3 regions of the Sulfurovum xiamenensis genome follow, and region 3 is predicted to be linked to each of the others. Evidence: riboswitches for the same ligand, from Rfam matches in the RefSeq annotation. Region 3 holds a riboswitch; each other region holds the start of a gene.
The links. Region 3 has a riboswitch for cyclic di-GMP ahead of PF327_RS03275 (hypothetical protein). Riboswitches for the same ligand answer to the same signal wherever they lie in the genome.

Region 1 (6,995 bases), on a different contig from region 3:
AGGACGTCAAGAAGCTCTTTGATACGTTTGGGATCAATGCTCTCCCAGGCACTTTTGGTATCAAGCAGTAAAAGCGCTTTGATGATATGTCTATAGAGGCTTGGGGCCTCTTTTAATAATTGTTCGAGTCTCTCTACTTTCTCCGGTATGGCCAAGGTCTTATTTGCAAGGAGCTCTGAAAGATCCAGGAATTGTTCCAGTGATGTTGTATCTTCTCCCAACATATTTAGAGGGCCTAAGACCTCTTTAGCTTTATCGTATTTTTGCATGATCTCATACACGATCCCCAGTTCATAAAGGGCTTGCACATTACGGGGTTTCTTGCGTAAAACTTCTGTGTAAATGGACTGTGACCGTTCCATGAATCCTGCATGAAGATAAGTACTGCCCAGACGTTCCATCAGTTCTATTTTCCCTGAATCATGGGTAATGTTTTTAATAAGGAAAAGATAAATACTAATGGCTTTGTGGTACTCTCCGGCATTTTCAAATGCTTTTGCCAGAAGGGTAAGTGGTTTAAGCATATGCGGTTCAAAAGGCATGTCCGCTGTTTCCAAGGCACACTCGGCAGTGTCAAACTTTTCCAAGAACTTGAGCAGGTTCCCTTCCTCTTTTTGCTGTTTATGCAACCCCCAGCCATAGGTAACGAGGGCAATGATAAGAGAGATCACCACAATAAGCATAATGCTGAAAAGAGGGTCATTATACGCAGGTAATATATGTTCCAAAATAATCCTTATGAGAAACAGAGCAATGAAGAAAAGATTTAAATAATCAGTTGTAGACGCTTTACTCTGTTTACGTCCTTAAATTATATCTAATTAGATATAATTTTAGAATGATAGATAATGCCTCGATAGAATCCTTAAAAAACAGTATTGACATTGTAGATGTGATTGGTAGCTATATAGAGTTACGTAAAGCGGGAGCAAACTACAAAGCAAACTGTCCTTTTCATGGAGAAAAAACCCCTTCTTTTGTTGTCAGCCCAAGTAAACAGATCTACCACTGTTTTGGTTGTGGCGTAGGGGGAGACAGCATTAAATTTGTGATGGAGTTAGAAAAACTTTCCTATCCTGAAGCGATAGAGAAGCTTGCTTCCATGCATAACTTTTCATTGACATATACCAAAGGAAGCTCGGATTACTCTGATGCAAAACGTGTACTTGAAGCCGTAGGTCAATGGTATGTGAAAAATCTCAATCATAATGAAACAGCGATGAAGTATCTGCTTGACAGGGGAATATCCCAAAACTCCATTGAAACGTTTGAGATAGGGTATGTACCAAGCGGAGGGGAAGTGATACAGTTTCTACAAAGGGCTCTGCTTCCTTTGCCTAAGGCAGCTGAGGCAGGGATCATCGCCCAAAATGAAAACGGCAATGGTTACTATGCACGTTTGGTGGAAAGGATCACTTTCCCTATCTATTCTACAAGTGGCTCTTTGGTAGGGTTTGGTGGCAGGACCATTTCGAACCATCCTGCAAAGTACATTAACTCCCCTCAAACTAAACTGTTTAATAAGTCGAGACTCCTTTATGGGTATCACTTGGCAAAAGAGAGCATCTATAAGAATAAAAAGATCATTGTGTGTGAGGGGTATTTGGATGTCGTGATGTTCCATCAAGCAGGTTTTAAAGAAGCGGTCGCCGGGATGGGAACTGCACTGACACCTGAGCATTTGCCTCTATTGCGTAAAGGAGATCCAAAAGTGATCCTGGCTTATGATGGAGATAAGGCAGGTGTAGCTGCAGCACTGAAATCGGCCCAGATGTTGTCAGTGGCAGGTTTTGACGGTGGGGTCGTACTCTTTCCTGATGGGCAGGACCCTGCGGATCTCATAGCCAAGGGGCAGAGTGAGACCGTAGCGAAGCTGCTTCGTAATGCCAAACCGTTGATCCCTTTTGTACTGGAGATGATCGTTTCGATGTATAATTTAAATGATCCTAGAGCAAAAGAAGCCGCTTTTGGTGCAGTGAAACAGTATCTTGATACACTTAGCCAGATCATCAAAGATGCGTACATTCCTATGGCAGCGACATTGGTGGGCATAGCTCCTTCACTTTTTGGTAAAGAGACCAATGTAGCCAGAGCAAGAGAGAGTTTTACACAAAAAAGAGATGATGTGGCGCACTTGAGTATCTTAAAGACACTCATTGAAAATCCTAACCTTATAGATAATGTGCTCAGTGTCATGGATATAGAGATGTTCGGTACCTATGCCGAACTGTTTACGGCACTTATCAATGGAGAGAGTGAACATCCCGGACTGGTAGGGCTCAGTGTAGATGATAGTCTGGAAGTCATGAATGAAGAGGAACTCAACAGTGTACTGCGCAATTTTCTCATCAAGCATTATGATTTGAAATTAAAAAGTATCGCAAGTTCACAACAGATACCATTTGAGAAAAAGAGTTTTCTCATACGTAAGATAAGAACCGATATCATACCTAGATTGAAAAAAGGTGAATTGGTTGCTTTTGAAGCGGGGATATGATTATTTTACTTGAAATCAAGGACAAATAGTATATAAACGATGCAGATTCAATCAAAAGCAAGGAGATAATAATGGCAACAGCATCAGCAAGACACATATTGGTCAATGACGAAGCACTCTGTAGGGAACTCAAAGAGAAGATAAATGCAGGGGAGATTACCTTTGAAGAAGCAGCGAAGCAGAATTCCACGTGTCCTTCAGGCGCAAGAGGTGGAGAACTGGGAAGATTTGGTCAGGGACAAATGGTACCGGAGTTCGACAGAGTCGTGTTTAATGATGAGGTAGGTGTCGTACATGGTCCGGTAAAAACACAATTTGGGTACCATCTGCTTGAAATCACAGAACGTTCGTAAAAAATTTACAAGATAGGTAAAAATATATCTATCTTGTGCTAGAATCCTATGTTTCACATCTTTGGGGCATTAGCTCAGCTGGGAGAGCGCTTCGCTGGCAGCGAAGAGGTCATCGGTTCGATCCCGTTATGCTCCACCAAACTTCATTTAAATAACCAATACGATCTATCCAGCCAGCTATACATCGGCTAAAATGGATTATACATTCAATGATTGTAACATTTTTACTACTGAAAAAAGTAACATAAGTAAATATAATGGATTATGTTTAGAATTATCATATTAGTTTAATGTAAATGATTTATAATATATGATACTTTTGTAAAAAAGCTACACCTGTCGTGAGACGGGGCCAGAAAGCCATGGGTCTTGCATACTCTATTTTATAGATGTGGATGAAAAGATCGCCAGGTCACACAATCAGTATAAAAACTCATACAGAACGATTTCAAGGTATGCTATGCTCGACAATATGCACTTTTATGATTTTATGCACAAACAGATACTTGTGGTGATCGCATTATTTGCCGGTACCGGTATAGGCTATCTTTATATCGGATGGCTCTATTCTTCTTCTTTGTTTCCTGAACTTTTATGGTTTTGTTTTGTACTGTTACTCTCTTTTTGGGGATATAGATTACATAGGAGCTTTTTAGAGAATGATCTTAATATGCAACAAAAAGAACAGTGGCTTGGGCAACTGAGATACTTTTTATTCAGTTATTTCTCTGTTTGGACGATTATGTTTCTGATATATACATCACGTAGTGATATAGAGTTACATTATGTGGCCATAGCAACACAATTGGGGGTTACTGTTGTCTCTGCGACCATTTTGGCCTCACAAAAAAAGCTGGCTGTGTTTACTTTGGTCACGCTTATGCTGCCTTTGACCCTCTATTTTATCTTTGTAAGTGAGTTCTATAGTTATCTATTGGCATTTTTTACCATCGTTTTAGGTGGTGTTTTGCTCTATGCTGCGCACAATACCTTTAATTATCTTATTAAAAGTCAATTCCAGGCCTATCATGATGCTTTAACGACACTGGGGAATAGACGCTATTTTATCGAACTGCTTAATGACGCCATGAAAAGCCAAAAACATGATCATCAGCATATTTATCTGTTATTGATCGATCTTGATCATTTTAAGACCATTAATGATACTTTGGGCCATGATATCGGGGATGTGTTGCTTTGTCAAGCAGCAGACCGTATGCGCGTGCTTAGTAAAAAGCATCAAAATTTTGTATCCCGTCTGGGCGGAGATGAGTTTTGTATTCTCAGTGCTTCATTTGCAACGGAACAGGAGTGTCTTCATAATGCATCTCAGTTTTCCGAGGAGTTACTGACATCGATCAGAGAAAGTTACCATATTGAAGAGCATTCTTTATACATCAGTGCCAGTATCGGTGTGAGTATTATCAGTGATCCCAAAATGGAAGCCAGTAATTTTATCAAAGAAGCGGATATCGCCATGTATGAGGCTAAAGGAAAGGGAAGGAATGGCATTATCTTCTTCAATGATACACTTGCAAAACATGTCGAATGGAAACTTGAAATAGAACGCTTGTTACATTTCTCACTTCAAAGGAATGAAATAACATTGACCTACCAGCCACAGTACAGCCCTGAGAATGAAATTATCGGTTGTGAAGTGCTTTCCCGCTGGGATAATGAAACGTTGGGAGAGGTGAGCCCGACTGAGTTTATACCAATCTCTGAAAAAACAGGATTCATCATAGAGTTGGGATACTATATATTAAAAGAGGCCTTTATCACATTTAAAAAGTGGGATGAAAAGGGTATTGTGTTAGAACAAATGTCTATTAACGTCAGTATGAGGCAACTCTTTCATTATCAATTTATCAATGATGTGAAATATCTTTGTGACACCTATCTTACCAAGGCACAACGGTCAAAGATCATCTTTGAGATCACAGAGACCTCTGTTGCAGAAGATATCACAAAACTGATCAGAAACATGAAGGTCCTTCAAAATTACGGTATTCGTTTTTCAATGGATGACTTTGGAACAGGGTACTCCTCTTTAAGTTATCTTCGACAGTTACCTATCAATGAGATCAAGATCGACAAGTCATTCATCTCTGAATTACACCATCTTGAAGATGAGGAAGATAAATGCTTTGTTGAAACGATCTTTACGATAGCTAAAAATCTCAAGTTGAAGATCGTTGCAGAGGGGATTGAGAACGAAGAGCAGCGCAAGTTCATTGTAGATCAAAAATGCGATATTTTACAGGGGTATTATTTCTCAGAACCTGTACAGGATGACGCGTTTGAAACCCTCTTCTTAGAAGCTAAAAATAAGAAAACCCTGAATGCTTTTGATGATGTAAGAGGTCTAGAGAGATATCAAGGCTCTATGTAATTTGTATGAGAACAGGATTTGCATAAAATTGAAGATAATAGTGTGAATAGATGGTGACCCCACGGAGACTCGAACTCCGGTAACATGGATGAAAACCATGGATCCTAACCGCTAGACGATGGGGCCACATTATATTGAGTTGTTACAAGTTAAAAATGGTGACCCCACGGAGACTCGAACTCCGGTAACATGGATGAAAACCATGGATCCTAACCGCTAGACGATGGGGCCACATTATATTGAGTTGTTACAAGTTAAAAATGGTGACCCCACGGAGACTCGAACTCCGGTAACATGGATGAAAACCATGGATCCTAACCGCTAGACGATGGGGCCACATTATATTGAGTTGTTACAAGTTAAAAATGGTGACCCCACGGAGACTCGAACTCCGGTAACATGGATGAAAACCATGGATCCTAACCGCTAGACGATGGGGCCATCTGTAACTTGTGGATGGCATTATATAGATAGGGTGCTTAAAAATCTCTTAAGATAGTGTATAATTTATCTAAAATAAGGAAAAAAAGATGAATTTTAAAAGAACTTTTTCGATTTTTATCATGGGTTTTCTTTTGAGTGCCTGTGCATCTAAAGAGTATGTGCAGCAAAATTCTGCCTATATCATGTTCAAAACACCTACTTTCAAGTATGCCGATATGGGGTTCATCTATGAGAATGAGGAAGAGATCAAAATAGAGATCTATGGTGCCGGACAGGCATTGATGTCCCTGGAAATATCTGAAACTTCGGTATGTATGAGTCTGCTAGAGTGTATGGGAAAACGTGATTTCAACCAAAAAGTCTTAAGTGCAATGTACCCGGAAGACTTATTGGAAAATATATTCAGAGGAAGAGCTCTGTTTCATGGGATGGGACTAGAAAAAAAGGGTGACGGGTTTACACAGAAGATCGTAAAAAAGGATAAATATAATATCGATTATAGTGTTTTAAACCAGCAGATTATTTTCCGTGATACAATCAATTCTATACTTATACAAGTGAAAAAACAATATTAAGGTACAAAGATGACAAAATTTGTCGGAGCACATGTAAGTGCAAGTGGAGGTGTGGATAATGCACCGTTAAATGCTATGGCTATAGGGGCCAAAGCATTTGCACTTTTTACGAAAAATCAAAGACAGTGGGTTGCGAAACCGTTAGAAACAAAAACCATTGATGCATTTCATCAAAATCTTGAAAAATCCGGGATACTGCCGAAACATATTTTACCGCATGACTCATACCTCATCAATCTGGGGCACCCGGAAGTAGAAAAACTTGAGAAATCTAGAGAAGCCTTTATTGATGAGTTGGAACGTTGCCGTATTTTAGGACTTGACAGGCTTAACTTCCACCCAGGTTCTCATTTGACAAAGATCCCTAAAAAAGACCCCGAGTATCATGACAAGCTCATACATGCAGAGTTGCAGTGTCTTGATGTCATAGCAGAATCATTAAATAGAGCCATAGAAGCGACCAAAGATTCCAATGTAAAACTGGTCATAGAAAATACGGCAGGTCAGGGATCTAATCTTGGGTATAAGTTTGAACATTTGGCACATATCATAGATAAGGTAGAGGATAAAAGACGTGTAGGTGTTTGTATCGATACCTGTCATATGTTTACAGCAGGATATGATATTCGTACCAAGGAAACCTATGATGAAACATGGAACGCTTTTGATAAAGTAGTAGGAAGAGAGTATCTCATGGGTATGCATATCAATGACTCTAAACCAAAGTTGGGTTC
Region 2 (6,995 bases), on a different contig from region 3:
AGAAGAGTTTTTTCTCTTTGTTTGTTAAGTTAACAAATTGTTGTATTTTTCTCAGCATCAAACTCTGCCTGTATCAGTCCTATTTTTCGAAGTTCTTCATAACTTCCCTCTGCCTTTACATACCCATCATCAATGAAATAGATATGATCTGCCTGCTTGATCGTTGTCGTTCTGTGTGCAATGATAATCGTGGTACGACCTTTAAGAAATGCCTCCAGTGTTTCATAGAGATGATACTCTGTTTCGTTATCCAATGCAGATGTTGCTTCATCAAATATAACGATCTTTGGATCTGAAAGTATCAACCTGGCGATGGCGAGCCGCTGACGCTGACCACCAGAGAGACGGATACCATTTTTACCGATACACGTTTCCAATCCATCTTCTAATTTGGCTACAAACTCTTCAAGTTGTGCAGCTTTCAGTGCTTCGTAGATCTCTGTCTCACTTTTCTCTTTAAAAAGAGTGAGATTCATACGAATAGTATCGTTGAAAAAGAGTGCTTCTTGTAGCATGAGTGCCGTATTCTCGCGTACAATGGGTAAGCCTATCTTCTCTATAGGAACATCTCCATAAAGTATCTCTCCCCTATGTGAAGGATAAAACCCTACCATGATTTGAGCAATGGTTGTTTTCCCGCTTCCACTTGGACCGATGAGTGCGATCTTTTGCCCTTCTTTTGCTTTTAAATTAATATTATGCAGTACTTCTTTCCCATTGCCATAGGAAAAAGATATCTCTTTTAATTCTAGGGAAGTCGTTTTTTTATCTTCAAATGGGTTACACTCATGTGGATAATGTGGCTCATGGGAAAGAGTAAGTAATGTATTGATACGTTCAAGTGCCGGTTTGATAGTTTGATAGGAGATGACCAATCCCATCAATTGCTGCATAGGAGAAACAAGCGTAGAAAGGTAAAAAAGAAAAGCTATCATCATTCCAACGGTTAAATCTGAATATGCCACTGCAGCTATACCCAGTCCTCGAAAGATATCCACTACCGTATTGGTCAAAAGTGTAGATGAAGTTTGTGCAACAGAAGCTTTGTAACCATAGTCAAGTGATGCCGACTCGATCTCTTTTGCATGTCCCTGAAGAATACCAAAGAAGCTTCGTTCCTGGTTACTTACACGTACTTGTACAAATAGTTCTAAAGTTTCATTGAGGAGTTCATGATAAATTTCATAGGCTTTATATTGACGTCGAAGCAGTTCTCCTGTCTTACGTCCCAAAAGTTTAGAAAAAGCTAAGAAAAAAGGGTTGAGTAAAAACACCAATAATGCCAAGACCCAGTTCATCCAAAGCATGATCACAGCAATACCCAGCAGCATGAGAGAAGCACTCAAGAGTGTGGTAACTATCTGTCCGGAAAAACCACTGATACTCTCTACATCCTGCACACTCTTTGAAGCGATGTTCCCCGACTTCAGTGACTCATATTCTGAAAGTGAGATACGTTCTAAATGATGTAAGATTCGATGTCGTAGTAGATAACTTATCTTTTGTGTGATTTTAGTTGCGTAGAAAGTTTTTTTGTTATTCAAAAAAAATGCTAGAAATCTCAATGTGAGTATCACTGCGAGTATCACAGAGATATACAACCAAACTTCAGAATTCCCAAAGATACTGGAAATGAATTCTGTCATCTTCCCTGGATGCCCGAGCAGGACCTCGTCTATCAAAAGAGGCATAAGCATTGGTATAGGAAGCAAAAGCAACGTTGCACCTATCCCCAATAGGTTGGTACGCCAAAAATCTCTCTCTTGTGCCTTTATCTGATCATGGAGTGTTTTAAATGTATACTTGCCTGTCATCTTAACCTATTGTTTTATTCCGTACATTAAGTTAGGTAACCTGGCAATCTTCTCTGTTACTATCAAATGATAGTATGAAAGACCCATGGCTTTCTGACCCTGCCTCACAACAGGTGTAGCATTTATCTTATCAATTTTTATGAGTATATCATAAAAATTGATATTTTTTTAGTAATGACGTTAAAGCAGATGTCCCATCTGGTCTTTTTTCACTTGTAAATACCCCTCGTTATGAGGATTAGGCGTGATCTGGATAGGAAGTCGTTCTATGATCTCAATGTCACCCAGGCTCTCTATCTTTTTAGGATTATTGGTCAGCAGTTTGAGTTTTTTAATGCCAAAATGATGTAAAATGAACTCAACCACTTCATAGGTACGTTCATCTGCCTTAAATCCTAATTGATGGTTTGCTTCTACAGTGTTAAAACCTGCATCCTGGAGAGCATAGGCATTCACTTTATTGAGCAATCCTATATTCCGTCCTTCTTGACGATGGTAAATGATCATTCCACCCTCTTTTGCAATAAGTTCCAGTGCATATTGCAATTGCTCGCCACAGTCACACTTCACTGAGCCAAGTGCATCACCGGTCAGACATTCAGAATGTACACGTACGATCGGTTCATCCGATAAGTTATCTGTAAAAATGGCCAAATGCTCTTTACCTTCACCATTTTTTGTGACTTCTTTAAATGCTTGTATTTTAAATATGCCATATTTGGTTGGTAACGTAGCGATTTGTGATATATCTATAGTAATCATGATGAGATTATACTTTAAGAATGGACAATTAATAATTAATAATCCATAATTAGTGTAAAATACATATTTAATTATCATGCAAAAAGAATAAAACCCTTTTTTGCTACGCTAACGCTGTGTTTCTACAGTAAAAAGCTCACATGATCAGTCACTACAACAATCAAGGAATACTATGTTCGCACGTTTTAGAAGAAAAAGAATCAATCCCGTCCTAAGAGACCTCCTTCAAGAGACACACCTCAATGTCAATGATTTCATCTACCCGCTTTTTGCAAAAAACGGTACGGGTATCAAAGAAGAGGTAGCCTCTATGCCTGGTGTTTTCCAAATGAGCATTGATGAGATCGTCAAAGAGTGCGGTGAACTCAAAAAACTTGGTATCTACTCTATCATCCTATTTGGTATCCCGGATACTAAAGACTCTGTAGGGTCTGATGCACTGTGTGAACATGGTATCATCGCACAAACGGTACGTGAGGTCAAAGCTGCACACCCTGATATGTTTGTGGTTACGGATCTCTGTTTCTGCGAATATACTGACCACGGACACTGCGGTGTACTTGACCCGGTACTCCACACGGTTGACAATGACATTACACTTGACAACCTGGCTGCACAAGCCGTTGTCCATGCTAAAGCGGGTGTCGATATGATCGCACCTTCAGGTATGATGGATGGGATGATCACTGCCATACGTAACGGATTGGATGAAGCAGGATTTGTAAACCTTCCTGTCATGTCTTACTCCACCAAGTTTGCTTCAGCCTATTATGGTCCTTTCAGAGATGTGGCTGAATCGAGCCCAAGTTTTGGAGACAGAAGATCTTACCAAATGAACCCTGCGAACAGAAATGAAGCCATTCAAGAGAGTATAGAAGATGAAAAAGAGGGTGCAGACATCCTGATGGTCAAACCTGCACTTGCTTACCTTGATGTGGTAAGAGATGTGAAGAACAACACTTCATTACCTTTGGCTGTTTATAATGTTTCTGGTGAATACTCTATGCTCAAAATGGCAGCAAAAGCAGGTGTGATAGACTATGAGAAAGTGATGATGGAAACACTCCTTTCATTTAAACGTGCAGGTGCGGATATCATCATCACCTATCATGCAAAAGAAGCAGCCATACTTTTAAACAAATAACCCATTTATCCCCTGCACATACCTAAAAAGTGCAGGCCTCTACAACTTTCAACCCTTTTATGGTAGAATAATCTCTTTTAAATTTTCAACCCTTTTCTTATCTATAATTTATGCAAGGTTGAAAGATATGAGGATACAGTGATGAGACACTTTTTAACACTCAAAGATTTTACAAAAGATGAGATCTTGGAGATGATAACATTAGCACAGAAGATAAAAGCACAGACAAAGCAACGTAAGTTCGTTCCTTACATGGAACACCAGACACTTGGGATGATCTTTGAAAAGAGTTCTACTCGTACGCGTGTAAGCTTTGAGACAGGTATCTACCAACTTGGTGGTGTGGGACTATTCCTCTCTGCCAATGACATACAATTAGGGCGTGGTGAACCGATGAAAGATACGGCTCGTGTGATCAGCCGTATGGTCGATATGGTGATGATACGTACCTTTGAGCAGTCAAAACTTGAAGAGTTCGCAAATTACTCTAAAGTACCTGTGATCAATGGTCTCACAGACTCTTACCATCCTGTGCAACTCATGACAGATTACCTCACAATGATAGAACATGGTAAAGACAAAGATCCTGTGGTCGCCTATGTCGGTGATGGTAACAATATGACACACTCCTGGCTGATGCTTGCAGCGAAACTTGGTTTTGAACTGAGAGTGGCTACACCTAAAGGGTATGAGTGTGATGAAGGGATCGTCAAAGAGGCACTTGAAATCGCCAAGCAAAGCGGCGCGAAGATCACTTTTGGTAACGATCCTCAAGAGGCAGTCAAAGATTGTGATGTCGTGACCACAGATACTTGGGTCTCTATGGGACAGGAAGATGAAAAAGAAGAACGTGTTCGTGTATTCAACGGCTATATGGTAGATGAAACGATGATGTCATTGGCTAAACCTGATGCCATATTCTTACACTGCTTACCTGCATACAGAGGCTACGAAGTGAGTGAAGAGACCTTTGAGAAACACGAAGAGGTCATCTTTAGTGAAGCTGAGAACAGATTACATGCACAAAAAGGTATTATGGTGTGGTTGGATGCACATCGTAATGACAGCAACGACTAAATGAGTACTATAGATTTCGAAAAGTTCAGTAAATACTCCAAGCCGGGTCCGAGATATACCTCTTACCCTACAGCCTTGGAGTTCAATGAGAACTTTACCTATGATCAATATATTCACTACCTGGAAAATGCAAAGGAGAAACTCTCCTTGTATGTACATCTACCCTTCTGTAGATCCGCATGTTATTTTTGTGGATGCAATGTTGTGTTCACTTCCAAAGAGAAAAAACTCTCTACGTACATTGAGTACCTGAAAAAAGAAGTAGATCTTTTGGCTCAGCATATCGATACCTCTCGTGAAGTGATACAATTTCACTTTGGCGGAGGTACACCGACGTACTACAAAGCCTTTGAACTCGATGAGATCGTGACCTATATCAAATCAAAATTTCCCAACTGGAGTCAAGAGGCTGAGATCAGCTGCGAGATAGACCCCCGTTTTTTTAACGAAGATCAAATGAAAGTCTTTCAGAAACATGGCTTTAACCGTATCAGCTTTGGTGTACAAGACCTGGATGAGAAAGTGCAAAAAGAGATCCATCGTATACAACCTTTGGAACTCACGCAAAAAGCAGTAGAGCTTGCCAGAAAGTATGGTATAAAATCTATCAATACTGACTTCATCTATGGATTACCTTACCAGACTCTGGAAACTTTCAAAAAGACCCTTGAACTCTCCACACAGCTCAATCCAGATAGAGTGGCAGTCTTTAACTATGCTCATGTACCTTGGCTCATGAAAACACAGCGCAAGTTTGATGAAACAACACTGCCGACACCGGACGTAAAATTGCAGATCTTCCAATACACTATTGACTTTTTTGAAAGTAATGGATATAAAATGGTAGGTATGGACCATTTTGCCAAACCTGAAGATGAACTTTTTGGGGCTATCGAAAAAGGTGAACTTCACCGAAACTTCCAAGGCTATACGACAAAAGGCGGCGCGAACCTAGTGGGTATCGGTCTTACCAGTATTGGTGAAGGTGAACGTTATTATGCGCAGAACACTAAAGATATGAAAGTCTATGAGGCTGCACTAGATGCAGGAAAACTGCCCTTTGAGCGAGGGGTAAAACTAAGTGATGACGACTACCTTCGTAAAGCAGTGATCATGGAGCTTATGGCTAACTTTTCCATAGATATGAAAAGGGTGGAAAATGAGCATCACATAGACTTTAAAACATACTTTGCCGATGCCTTGGAAGCCTTGCAAGAGTTTGTAGAAGCAGACCTAGTCACTATAACTGAGGATAAGATCACCGTAAGTACTACGGGTACACTGCTTATACGAAATATAGCGATGCCATTTGATGCCTATATGAAAAAGTATGCCCAAAGCAAGAAAAGTTTTTCAAAAACGGTATAATACCCCATAAATAATGTCGACCTGACACCCTTAAAAGCGAAACGATTCGAGAAGGTCAACGATTTTTTCCTACTTTTTCTAAAAAAGTAGATAACAAAACCTTGAACAAGAGGAATTATGAGTAAACAATTAGAAGAGATTTTCAACTTTACCGATACCAGTGAAGCCTGTATCAAATGCGGTAAATGTATCCCCGTATGTACCATTCACCAGGTCAACCCGGATGAGACGACTTCTCCACGTGGGTTCATTGACCTTTTAGGTGCCTATCAGCAAGGACATTTGGAATTAGATAAAAATGCAAAAGATATCTTTGAAAGCTGCTTTTTATGTACCAACTGTGTCGATGTCTGTCCTAACTCATTGGCAACGGATATGGTCATTGAAGAAGTGCGTGCAGATATTGCTGACAAATTTGGTATTGCATGGTTCAAACGTGCATTTTTCTTCTTGCTTCGCCACCGAAAGATCATGGACCTGATGATGAAACTTGGATTCATGTTCAAAACCTGTGCCTTATCTGTGGATGAAAAAGGCAGAGGGCTTAGAGCAAGGTTTTCTCTTCCAATGGTAAAAAAGGGAAGACTGCTTCCATCCATGGCAAAAACAAGCTTTTTAAACAGCCATCCTGAAGAGATACCAGCACCCGTGCAAGAGAAGAAAAACCCTCGTGTCGCCATCTTCATCGGATGTCTTGCCAACTATAACTATACCGATATCGGTGAGAGCTTGGTAAAGATACTGGCCAAACTGAACATCGATGTCTTCATCCCTAAAAAACAGCTCTGTTGCGGTGCACCTGCTTACTTTACCGGAGATGTGAATTCTGT
Region 3 (6,995 bases):
CATCACGGTAGTAGCCACTGGTAGAAGAGGGACCCCGAAACTCCAAACGTCCTTCTTGACGTTCGGGCAGTTCATGTCCGGTATCATCTACGATTCTGAGCTGGTGTCCAGGAAGAGGCAACCCACAACTGACAAATTTTAAAACATTACTGTCATCCTGTACGGTATTTAAGGCACTTCCTGTACGGGTAAAAGTAGTGCGGTCTATATGGTCGATATGTACGCCACGTCCGAGTGGTGGAAATGCCAAACCGACGGAAGACTCTGCAAGGCCGTAAACAGGCATCATCGCATCTTTGTTAAATCCAAATGGTGCAAATCGTTTATTGAACTGTTCAACTGTTTCAGGACTGACTGCTTCTGCCCCGTTGAATGCAGCACGCCATGAACTAAGATCCAACCCCGTCAGATCGGTATCTTTTATGCGATGCATACTGTACTCGTATCCGAAGTTAGGTGAGGCAGAGAGTGTACCCCGATAGCGGTGGATCGCCCATAGCCAGCGTTCGGGTCTGGCCAAAAAATCCAATGGTGACATGACTACAAAAAATGCAGCATAGTAGAGGCTGCCAAGCCAGGCACCAATAAGGCCCATATCATGATAAAGTGGAAGCCAACTGACAAAAACATCTTTGGGCCCTGCTTTGACAACTTTCCCCATGGCCCTAATATTGTTAAGAAGGTTGGCATGTGTCAGTACTACGCCTTTCGGGTTTCCGGTACTTCCTGATGTGTATTGTATAAATGCGATATCCTGTTCATGTATGCTTGGCAGCATTGTACTTGAAGAGGAGTCTTTCAAATCTGTAGTTGATATGATATGCTGAAGGTTAGGGACCAGAGATTTTAGAAGTTGTGCCACATGCTTGGCTTCAGGTACGGTAATGAGGATGCTTGCACGGCAATTATCCAGTATACGTGCATGTCTTCGGATGTGGTCTTCAAGCTGTGAAGGGCGTGCAGGTGGATAGATGGGAACAGGTATGCCACCGGCCATCAGTATACCAAAAAAGATGAAAAAGTAATCCGGACTGCTGGGTAACATAATTGCGATCGGCTGACCAGGTTCTAATCCATGTTGTTGCAACAGTATTGCGGTATTTTTGGCACCTTTTTCCAGCTGAGCATACGTGATGACATCGCCTTGTCCATCATCCTGGTAGAACTTGATATGGGGACGATCCGGATGCTGTGCTACATGCCAATTCAGTACATCTACGAGGGTTTGTGCTTCAAAAGGTGTACCTTCTGTTTCATCCAGTGTTATTGAAGCAATTCCCGAATCTTGAAGGATAGCATATGCTTCTTGTGCCCCAAGCAGCATACGCAAAAGGTCCCGTGGTGTTTCTGCTTCGGAGTAGCTACGTTCCGGTAATGAAAGTTTGAACTCCTTTTCAACCCTTGCGATGAGTTCAACCCGTGAAAGACTGTCCAGTCCAAGCTCTTCTTCAAAACGACTATCAAGTGAAATAGACTCAGAAGGAAGATGATGCGGATGTATCTCTGTAATAAGTTCACTTATGACTTTTAACAGAGCTTGAGCCCTTTTTCCCACTTTAGACTTAATTTCATATTTCATGATGGTACTTCTTTTAAGTAACAGATTCTATGATAATCATAACAGATAATAAGTTAGAGCGTACTGCCTTTATAAGATTATAAAGTTACGAATAGTAGAGTTGGAGATGGTAAAAGACGAAAATAATGCTAGAATAAGTAAGGATCTTTTTTTAAAGATATGATTGGAATAAAGAACTTTCAAAACAAAGAAGGCCAAACATGAACAAAAAATATAGTTACTTTGATCATGATGCGGATATCGGTATTCTTGGAAGAGGGAAAAGCCTGGAGGAGGCATTCGAATCAGCTGCAGTGGCGATGTTTGCCATTATGGCTGATATAGATCTGTTGCAGTGTGATGAGTGGATAGAAATTGGATTCGAAGAAGAGGATAACGAGTTTGCTCTGATAGAGTGGCTCAATACACTTTTGGCTTTAGCACATATGAAACATCTTGTTCTGGGTAAGTTTGAACTGCATAGAGAGGGTAATTCCTGGAGAGGGAAAGCATGGGGAGATACTTGGCGAAAAGATCTGGAACGGGGTACAGAGGTCAAAGGGGCAACACTGACCATGCTCTCCGTGGAAGAAAAAGAGGATCATTGGGAAGCCCGATGTGTCGTAGATGTGTAAAGGAGAAGTGTCATGAATATGAACCTATTGGAAAGAATTGATGATTATACATGGACCATCCCTCTAAAGGTTGGAGAAAAAAGAAGCGGTATACGCTTATACGGTTCAGAACCCTTACTGAAAAGTATGGATGATAAAGTGTTGGAGCAGATCACCAATGTCGCAACACTGCCCGGTCTGGTAGGAGAGGCGATGACAATGCCGGATGCGCACTGGGGTTACGGATTTCCCATAGGCGGTGTTGCTGCCTTTGATGCTGAAGAGGGGGGCATCATCTCTGCAGGTGGTGTGGGATTTGATATCTCCTGCGGCATTCGATGTCTGCGTACAAACCTGATGAGAGAAGATCTGACCTCTACCGATCTAACAAAGCTGGCTGATGAGCTTTCTCGCGCGATACCTGCAGGAGTCGGTAGAGAGGGAAAACTCAGACTCACGCTAGATGAACTTGATGATGTCCTTAGAGGTGGTGCCCAATGGGCGATCCATCATGGATATGGGTTAGGTGAGGACCTGAGTTTTGTTGAAGAGATGGGTAAGATGCAGGGTGCAAGGCCTGAGAACATCTCTCGGCTGGCTAAGGAACGGCAATTGGGAGAGGTAGGGACTCTGGGGTCTGGAAACCATTACCTTGAGGTTCAGGAAGTTGCCAAGATCTATGATGAAAAAGCAGCAGAAGCATTTGGTATCAAAAAAGGCCAGATCGTTGTGTCGATCCATTGCGGTTCACGGGCACTGGGACATCAGATCGGTACGGAGTATCTAGTATCGCTTGCAAAAGCGGCCACACGACTAGGGATCTCACTGCCTGACAGGGAACTTGCCTGTGCACCTATCCATTCACCTGAAGGACAGGAGTATATCGGTGCCATGAATGCTGCGATAAACTGTGCTATGGCAAACAGGCAGGTACTTACCCATATGACCAGAAATGCTTTTGAGTGCTTATTTAAAGGTGTGAAGATAGAGACACTCTACGATGTCTCTCATAATACCTGCAAAGAAGAGACACATCTGGTCAATGGTGTGGAACGTAATTTATGGGTTCACCGTAAAGGTGCAACGCGTGCTTTTGGACCAGGACATCCCGACATACCGGTACGTTACAGGAGTGTCGGTCAGCCTGTAATTATCGGTGGAAGTATGGGAACGGGATCGTACATTCTTGCAGGTACCAAAGAGGGAGAGGAACGTGCTTTCTCTTCAGCAAGTCACGGGGCCGGCCGCGCAATGAGCCGTCATCAGGCACTCAAATTGTGGAAAGGAAAGCAAGTCATACAGGAGCTTGCCCAGAAGGGTATTTTGATCCGTTCTGCATCCATGCGCGGCGTTGCTGAAGAAGCCCCTGATGCTTATAAGGATGTGGATCTTGTTGCACAGGCTACTGAAAAGGCGGGCTTAGCAAGAAGAGTAGCCTTTTTAAGACCAAAGGTGTGCATAAAAGGGTAGTGTGCCAAAAACAGCTATATAGGAAAAGGATGGATATGTATCATTTTATTGTACGTTTCTTGAAGTTCATAGTGTTGATAAGTAGTGTTGGAAGTGTAATACACGCAAAAGATGCAGAAGCACTTGAAGCGTTTGTCAAAAGTGGTGCTGCATTGATAGAAGAGAAAGGTGATAAAGCATTTCATTTATTCAGACAAAAGGGAACAAAGTGGTTTCATGATGATCAATATATATATGTCTGGGATATGAATGGGTTACGGTATGTATATCCACCTGATGTAAAAGGTGAGGGTAAAAATGTACGTGATCTTAAAGATGTTGATGAAAAGCCAATTGGCGAACTGATGATCAAAGTAGCTTCATCCAAAAAAGGAAAAGGGTGGATTCATTACCGTTGGCCAAAACCCGGTGAATTGGATCCAAGTTGGAAAAGTACGTATGTTATGCGAGTGAAAAGTTCTTCTGGGAAAATATTTCTTATAGGAAGCGGTACCTATGATATGCCTGTTCAAAGATCCTTTATTATAGATGCAGTTGATTCAGCAGCGAGATTGATCGAACAGGATGGCTTTAAGGCATTTGATACATTGAGAAGCAAGAGAAGTCAGTATAGTTATCAGGATACCTATGTTTTTGTGATCGACGAAAATGGTGTAGAGTTAATGAATGCAGCTTTCCCAAAATTAGAAGGGCGTAATGTGATCAACTATAAGGATGCTAAGGGGAATTATTTTGTAAGGGAATTTATACATGTTGCCAAAACAAAAGGCAGTGGCTGGGTTGATTACCCATGGCCAAAACCAGGAGATGTAGAAAGATCACAAAAATCAGCATATGTCAAAAAAGTGATGATCGATGGGGAAATGATTATTGTATGTGCAGGATTGTATCTTGATTAAGATTGTAAGACTTTGAGTCTTATTTTGATGTATGATAGCAACCAAATACAAGGGGGGAGAAGTTTAAAATGAGGAGTTAACATGAAATTGGCTTTTCATGTTTTTGGTTGCTATGTAAGAAGAAGTTTATATGCATTACACTAACCGAATGTAAACATACATTTCTTACCTATGGTTCTTAGGCTCTGTAGTATCCTATCAATGTTATCATTTTGTTACCAATTGGTGAAAAACTTTTATATTTCTTTCGTATAATATATCTGATTTATTAAATATTATTGTTGTGCCAAACTTGTTGCGAAGCAAGGACGGAAAGCCTCCGGTCTCAAGTAGATAGCGGGGTTGCCATAATGAATACTTCATTACTTCCTTTTATCCTTTCGATAGGTTGTTCACTCATCATATTTAATTCAGGGCTGTTTTGTTATGTCAAATATGTAGTAAAGCTACTGCTGGAATGCTTTGGGATCTCTGAATATATCCAGGTTCCATAAGTGCTTTTCTTTATTTGAACAACATTGAACTCAATAACATATAAAATGATTGAAGGAAAAGGTATGAAAAAAATACATGTATTAACAAGCGGGTTAGTTTCAACTCTGGTAGGTCTATCTTTGATGGGATGCGGAGGGAGTACCTCTACAGAACAAACAGTTTTAGAACCGACAGTCAAAGTGATCGGTACTGTTCCTGGTACACTGATAGAAGTATTTTGTGAAGATGGAAGCTACTACTCTACAACATCTGTGCAAAACGGTACAGATCAACACCCTTTTGAGATAGAAGTTCCACTGAATACGGATTGTCGTATCGTGATGACAACGAATGAAAATGAACCAGATAATAAGGTCGTAACACCGATCGGGATTGTTACAGTCGATGGAAATAGCACACTGTTCAGAGCTCAAGGAGATGTTGATCTTGGGTATGTGGACCTAGCTATGGATCGTGAGTTTATTGTCGATATTGAGGGTGATGGTGTCTCGGATGAGGTATTGGAGATCGAAGTAGAAAATGGTTTACTTTCTGTTGAACTTGAGAATGACCCGATGGATCAAGACGGTGATGGTCTTCTAGATGTCTATGACAATGATGATGGTGATGAATTCTGTAATCATGATGATGACGATGATGATAATGATGGTATCTCAGATGATGAAGATACGGATGATGATGGTGATGGTATTGCAGATAATGATACAGATGGTGATGGTATCTCAAACGATCATGATGTAGATGATGACAATGATGGATTGGATGACGACGAAGACGATGATGACGACAATGATGGTATCAATGACGATGAGGATGACGATGATGATAATGACGGCATCTCTGATGAAGAAGATGACGATTAATTTCTGAATGATAGATATACAATGATAAAAGTAGTAGAATTAAAAAAGAAATGTTTTTTAAACGCTGCTTTTATCATGAAAACTTCCATATTGTCTGTCTGTACAGCAAACTATGATTGTTATTTATTAGGTTCTAAAGGAATTCCATCATGGAAAGTGAGTTCTCCTGAAAGATAAGGCTTTCCTTCTGGAACTTTTTTGCTTGAGGTACTTTGCGTTTCAACATAGTGTTTACAGTTGAACATATAGGTTAAGTATGATGAAGGATACCCTCCACCAGATTTTAACCATGTGATATTTTTCCATCCATGGTTTTTTTCATTGGAGACGATGACGGGAATTCTTGTTGTTGCGAATTGATCGATCAATCTATATCCATTCTCTTCTTCAGTAAAAAGCAGCAGGTTACAACCACCAGTTCCACAGAAAATGGAACCCATGAGGTAGACAAACACTTCACTGTTCCCATCTTCATTGAGATCGACATGTCCGTAAACATAACGGGCTTTCTTTACACCGTATATAGGGTTGATCAGTTTATCATTATAACCTGGATAGAGTGATCGGATCGCCGTTTCAAGCTTTGGATAGGCTTTCATTTCCATTGACTCATTAGTATCTTTTTTCCAGACAAATATCCCACCGTCTGCCATTAAACTCAAGTAGAGTTTTTCATCCTTAAACAGATAAGAACGGATATACGGTACCTGCATGGATATAAATCCATCCATGCTCGGAGGAGGACAGAAGGCTCTGGTTGTAGCAAGTTTACCAAATTGAAATTGGCCACTGATAGGGGATTGCCCTTCTTTGATCGACCATGTTCCTTTGGCTATATTACAGTTTAGTTTCATGGTAACGGTACCATCTTCATGGAGATTCATAGTGTATTTTGAAGGGTCATCTGTTCTCTTTATTCCCTGAGCATCATCCATTGATTGAAATTCAATAAGATGCCATTTGGTACCAGCCAATATATTAGTATGTGAGGGCTCTAACGTTACATTGCTTGGAGTATCACTTGCTAAGAGTGGATGTAATGTTGTGAAAGCAAGCAAAAATAGTTTAAAAATAAATCTGAAATCAGTCATATTGT

Region 1: it holds a riboswitch for cyclic di-GMP, as region 3 does, so the genes downstream of both, PF327_RS03055 (EAL domain-containing protein) here and PF327_RS03275 (hypothetical protein) in region 3, are expected to answer to the same signal.
Region 2: it holds a riboswitch for cyclic di-GMP, as region 3 does, so the genes downstream of both, PF327_RS02405 (ABC transporter ATP-binding protein) here and PF327_RS03275 (hypothetical protein) in region 3, are expected to answer to the same signal.

Annotation. Positions count from the first base shown of each region.
Region 1 covers NZ_JAQIBC010000001.1:590,000-596,994, reverse strand. The annotation lists gene PF327_RS03075 (tetratricopeptide repeat protein) at 1-728, opposite strand, end outside; gene dnaG (DNA primase) at 839-2,497, shown strand; gene PF327_RS03065 (peptidylprolyl isomerase) at 2,548-2,850, shown strand; tRNA gene PF327_RS03060 (tRNA-Ala) at 2,914-2,989, shown strand; cyclic di-GMP riboswitch class I at 3,170-3,270, shown strand; gene PF327_RS03055 (EAL domain-containing protein) at 3,311-5,242, shown strand; tRNA gene PF327_RS03050 (tRNA-Glu) at 5,294-5,368, opposite strand; tRNA gene PF327_RS03045 (tRNA-Glu) at 5,399-5,473, opposite strand; tRNA gene PF327_RS03040 (tRNA-Glu) at 5,504-5,578, opposite strand; tRNA gene PF327_RS03035 (tRNA-Glu) at 5,609-5,683, opposite strand; gene PF327_RS03030 (hypothetical protein) at 5,773-6,261, shown strand; gene nfo (deoxyribonuclease IV) at 6,271-6,995, shown strand, end outside.
Region 2 covers NZ_JAQIBC010000001.1:461,834-468,828, forward strand. The annotation lists gene PF327_RS02400 (lasso peptide biosynthesis B2 protein) at 1-58, opposite strand, end outside; gene PF327_RS02405 (ABC transporter ATP-binding protein) at 30-1,814, opposite strand; cyclic di-GMP riboswitch class I at 1,846-1,944, opposite strand; gene ribA (GTP cyclohydrolase II) at 1,995-2,576, opposite strand; gene hemB (porphobilinogen synthase) at 2,749-3,720, shown strand; gene argF (ornithine carbamoyltransferase) at 3,862-4,797, shown strand; gene hemN (oxygen-independent coproporphyrinogen III oxidase) at 4,798-6,165, shown strand; gene PF327_RS02430 ((Fe-S)-binding protein) at 6,283-6,995, shown strand, end outside.
Region 3 covers NZ_JAQIBC010000002.1:11,428-18,422, forward strand. The annotation lists gene PF327_RS03255 (AMP-binding protein) at 1-1,579, opposite strand, end outside; gene PF327_RS03260 (archease) at 1,780-2,193, shown strand; gene PF327_RS03265 (RtcB family protein) at 2,206-3,642, shown strand; gene PF327_RS03270 (cache domain-containing protein) at 3,678-4,541, shown strand; cyclic di-GMP riboswitch class I at 4,817-4,891, shown strand; gene PF327_RS03275 (hypothetical protein) at 5,099-5,899, shown strand; gene PF327_RS03280 (META domain-containing protein) at 6,019-6,990, opposite strand.